DNA from 2 places in the Hydrogenophaga sp. FG152 genome. Region 1 is predicted to be linked to the other one. Evidence: predicted binding sites of a transcription regulator. Region 1 holds the regulator's gene; the other holds the start of a gene.
The links. The regulator FNR, encoded in region 1, switches genes on or off when oxygen is low (the NO sensors DNR and NnrR bind a similar motif). The targets are predictions, from matches to a motif close to TTGATNNNNATCAA.
Positions count from the first base shown of each region.

Region 1 (2,384 bases):
CGTTGACCGACTCGAAGCCGATGCGCCGCGCCGCGGCCACCAGCGCGAACACCTGTTCGGCGGGCTGCACGCGGTGCACGGCCTTCTGCACGGCGGGGTCGAAGTCCTGCACGCCGAAGCTCAGGCGGTTGAAGCCCAGGCGGGCCAGGGTCTTCAGGCGGTCCTCGGTCACGGTGCGCGGGTCCACCTCCACCGAGTACTCGCCGCCGGGCGCGAGCGTGAAGTGGCGCCGCAGCATGGCCATGAGTTCTTCGAGCTCGGCATCGGAGAGAAAGGTGGGGGTGCCGCCGCCCAGGTGCAGTTGCGACACGCTGTGGCCCTGGCCCAGGTGCGCCACCTGCAGCTCCACCTCGCGCGCCAGGTAGCGCAGGTACTCGGCTGCGCGCGAATGGTGTTTGGTGATGACCTTGTTGCAGGCGCAGTAGTAGCAGACCGACTCGCAGAACGGGATGTGCACGTACAGGGACAGCGGCAGCGCCATCGAGCCCGCGCGGCGCTGCTGCAGCGCCTGGATGTAGTCGTTGTCGGTGAACGCCTCCACGAACCGGTCGGCGGTGGGGTATGAGGTGTAGCGCGGCCCCGGCACGTCAAAACGCCGCAGCAGCTCCTCGGAAATGGCGTGGCTCAAGATCGAATCTCCATCAATGCTGCCACTGTGCGACAGAGTGGCCGCATTTCCCTTGATCCTGGTCAAAAGGTGGTGAACTGATCCGTTGCCGGGGAGCGAATGCGACACGGTGGGGGGTATGCTGTAACCTTTTGCGAATCCGGACTTTTCTAATGGACGCTCAAAGCATCAAAGTCGCCTGCTCGAGCTGCAACCTGCGCGAGCTGTGCCTGCCCATGGGCTTGAATCCCGATGAGATGGACAAGCTGGACAAGGTGATTTCCAAGCGCCGGCGCATCAAGCGCGGCACGTCGCTGTTCAGCGTGGGCGACAAGTTCACGTCGCTGTACGCCGTGCGCTCGGGTTTCTTCAAGACCTGCGTGACCACGGCCGACGGCCGCGACCAGGTGACGGGCTTCCAGATGACGGGCGAGATCATCGGCCTGGACGGCATCGTGAGCGACCACCATTCCTGCAACGCGGTGGCGCTGGAAGATGCCGAGGTCTGCGTGATGCCGTTCGACCAGGTCGAAGAGCTCTCGCGCGAGTTCACCACCCTGCAGCACCACGTGCACAAGATCATGAGCCGCGAGATCGTGCGCGACCATGGCGTGATGCTGCTGCTGGGCAGCATGCGCGCCGAAGAGCGCCTCGCGGCCTTCCTGCTCAACCTGGTGCAGCGCCTGCATGCGCGCGGCTTCTCGCAGTCCGAGCTGGTGCTGCGAATGACGCGTGAGGAAATCGGCAGCTACCTGGGCATGAAGCTCGAGACAGTGAGCCGCACCTTCTCCAAGTTCGTGGAGGACGGCATCATCGATGTGAAGCAGCGCTACGTGCACATCAAGAACACCGACGGCCTGCGCAGGATCGTCAATCCTCAGTCTTGCGGATGACCAGCAGCGCGGTCAGCGCGCTGGACGCCATCGTCACTCCCCAGAACACGAAGAAGGCCACGGTGTAGACCGCCTGGCGCGACCAGTCCAGCGGCTGGCCGAACCAGTGCAGGTCGCCCGGGTCCACCATCGCGAAGACCAGCATCTCCAGCACCGCCGCCAGCAGGAAAGCTGGCCAGGCGATGCCCATCCATTGGCGCGCCTGCACTTCAGCGCTCCGGTTGCGGCACCACCGGCGAGGCCGCGTGGTTGCGCGCCTGGTGCGCGGGCTGCAGTTTGATCAGCGCCTCGGCCTTGGCCTGCCCTTCCAGCGCCAGCGCGGCTTCGCGGTCGCGTTCGAACACGGCCTTGTCGAGCACCGGGTCGGCGTTGTGGACGGCGATGAAGGCGGTGATGAGGCTGGCCACCACCACCACCAGCGGGCCGCCCACCACCAGCCACATGTGTGGCACGCGCCACCAGGACACCGGCGGCACAGGGGCCGCCACGGCGGGAGAACTGGATGGGTTCATGAGAGAGCTCCTTCGGGAAGATGGGTCGGATCAGCGCGGCACCAGGAAGGCCGCCTTTTCGGAAACATGGATCGATTCGTCGCCCATGGCACGGATGTCGAAATGGATCGGGTGCGAGCCGGGGCTCGCGGCATCGGGCGGGATCTGCACCCGCACCGCCACCGCACGCACTTCGGTGGAGAGCACCTCCACCTCGGCGCTGGAGTCCAGCGCGATGCCCGGCAGGCCCGAGACGCTGATGGTGTAGCGCTGCGGCGACTCGGTGGCGTTCATGATCTGCAGGCGGAACACGTTCTCGATGCGGCCCTGCTCGACCATGCGGGCCAGGGCGCCTCGGTCGCGGATCACGTCCACCTTGAGCGGCGTGCGCAG
Region 1 covers NZ_JBMDKH010000006.1:193,504-195,887, forward strand. Annotated here, with positions in the region: gene hemN (oxygen-independent coproporphyrinogen III oxidase) at 1-646, opposite strand, end outside; gene fnr (fumarate/nitrate reduction transcriptional regulator Fnr) at 781-1,500, shown strand; gene ACODTB_RS09650 (hypothetical protein) at 1,478-1,690, opposite strand; gene ACODTB_RS09655 (nitrogen fixation protein FixH) at 1,710-2,012, opposite strand; gene ccoG (cytochrome c oxidase accessory protein CcoG) at 2,043-2,384, opposite strand, start outside.

Region 2 (2,384 bases), on a different contig from region 1:
TGATGGCGCCCATGGCCAGGCGCGAGGCCGCGTGGGACGCGCTCGCGAAGACGATCAACCGCGAACAGCTGGCGTCGATCACGACAGAGATCGCGCTGCCCGACGCGATCGCCGCTGGCAGCCAGATCCTGGCCGGCCAGGTGCGCGGGCGCCTGGTGGTGAAGCTCAAGGCCTGAGCCTCATCGCGGCGGCACCACCTGGCGGTAGGCGTGCCAGGTGGCGTGGCCCACCACCGGGCCGACGACGATCAGGCCCAGGAACCAGGGCAGCATCGCCAGCACCACCAGCAAGGTGATCAGGGCACCCCACCAGGCCATCACGCCCGGGTTCTGCAGGCAGGCTCGGATGCTGGTGAGCGCGGCCGAGATCGCATCGACCTCGCGGTCCAGGATCATGGGGATCGAGACCGCGCTGGTGACGAAGATCAGGCCCGCGAACACGCCGCCCACCAGGGTGTAGGTGATCAGGAACTCCAGGTTCTCGCGTGCCAGCAGCTGCGAGAGCAGGTTGGCGGTGTCGGGCAGGGTACTGAAGCTGACCGCGAACACCACCAGCGAGGCACGGCCCCACAGCATCTCCAGGATCAGCAGCACGCCCGCGAAGATCGCGATCGAGCCCTTGGTCTGTTCCCAGGCCAGCAGCGAATCCGGCAGCGAGGGCTCGCGGCCTTTCTCCAGCGCGCGACTCACGTGGTACAGGCCCAGGCACAGGAAGGGCCCCAGCAGCAGGAAGCCGGCCGAGAGCGCCAGCACATAGGCCGGTGCGGCGAGGAACACCCCCATGAGTGCGTGCCCCATGAGGAAAAAACACAGACCGTAGAACAGGCCGACGCGGCTGCGCAGGAAATCGCGCCAGCCCAGGCGCAGCCAGCGCAGCGGGTCGCCGGCGTTCAGTTCGGCCAGTCGCAGGTCGAACACCGACGGCGGCGGTTGGGATTCTTCGGTCATGGCGTGTCTCCTCGGGTGATGGCGCGCCACCTCGTGGGCGGGTGGCTGTGGCGCCCGGAAATGCAGCGGATCAGGCGAGCGCGTGTCGCCGCAGGTGCAGCGCCAGCCCGGCGTCGAACGCGTGCGTGTGCTTGGCGAACCACGCGCCCAGTTCGCGCGCCATCCGGCGCACCGGTTCCAGCTGGCCGTTGCGGATTAACCCCAGGCCCTCGCGCAGCAGGGTCAACACCACGCGGTGCTGCAGCGCGTGGGCGTCCGCCTGGCCGTGGCCGGTCTCGCGCATCCAGGTGTCTTCCTGGCCGAAATGCGTGGCCACGTGCGACACCAGCTCGGCCCAGGCCTGGGGCAGCTCCGTGTCACTCGCCGCCTGGGCGCGCGCGCCAGCTGCGCCATGAGTTCGCGGTTCATGCTGTCCAGCGGGTCGAAGTCCAGCCAGAGGGCCGGGGTCCATTGCGCGTTGCTTTCCATTGGGTGTTGCTCCTTGGGCCGTAGCTTGGCAGCGGGGGCGCTGCGGCGTCTTGATCCAGCGCAAACGCCGGCCTCACCCAAGGCCCGACAGGCCGTGGGTGGACCGGCGCGCCGCTACACTGGCCGGCCATATGACCAGCGAATTCCAGCCCCCCTACGTGCCGCTGTCCGATGTGCACAGCGCCCTGAAAACCACCGGCTTCGCCTTGCTGAGCGCCGAGGCCGTGGGCGAGTGGCTCGCCGCGCGCCCGGTGGATCTGGCCGAGTTGCACACCGGCTGGAACCAGTTGCCGCCCGACGCGTACCTCAAGGACGGCGGGCGCTACCGCAGCCGCCGCCACAGCTGCTTCGTGGTGGAGGACGACCGCGTGCGGCAGGTGCCGCACCGCGCCCACTGGCAGCCGCTGGAATACAACGCCCTGCACGGCGGCATGCAGCGCTGGTTCGAACCCATGGAGCCGGCCACGGTCGCCTTGCCCGTGTGGAGCCGCCTGCTGGCGCGGCTGGGCGAGGCCGCCAGCGCGCTGCGCGGTGCGCAGCCCTGGAGCGTGGAGGCCCACGTGTTCCGCATCGACACCACCGACGGCATCGGGCGGCCCACGCCCGAGGGCGCGCACCGCGACGGGGTGGACCTGGTGGCGGTCTTCATGGTGGACCGCCATGCCATCAAGGGCGGGGAGAGCCGCGTGTTCGAAGCCAACGGCCCGAGCGGCCAGCGCTTCACGCTGCGCGAGCCGTGGTCTCTGCTGCTGATCGACGACGCGCGGGTGATCCACGAAAGCACGCCGATCCAGCCACTGGAAGGCGATGCCCTGGGCTGGCGCGACACGCTGGTGGTGACCTACCGCAGCGGGGCGTTCCAGGGCGACTGAACGCCGCGCCCGCCGGGGCGCGTCAGACGCTCACCCAGCCCCGGAATCCCCGCGCGGCGTAGTACGACTGCACGCCGTTGTGGTACACGAAAACCTG
Region 2 covers NZ_JBMDKH010000001.1:42,431-44,814, forward strand. Annotated here, with positions in the region: gene acuI (acrylyl-CoA reductase (NADPH)) at 1-176, shown strand, start outside; gene ACODTB_RS00170 (DUF2189 domain-containing protein) at 180-947, opposite strand; gene ACODTB_RS00175 (bacteriohemerythrin) at 1,018-1,398, opposite strand; gene ACODTB_RS00180 (2OG-Fe dioxygenase family protein) at 1,547-2,287, shown strand; gene ACODTB_RS00185 (DUF4256 domain-containing protein) at 2,310-2,384, opposite strand, start outside.
Region 2: a site for FNR is predicted at 1,466-1,479, ahead of ACODTB_RS00175 (bacteriohemerythrin). Genes of this name have one in related genera too.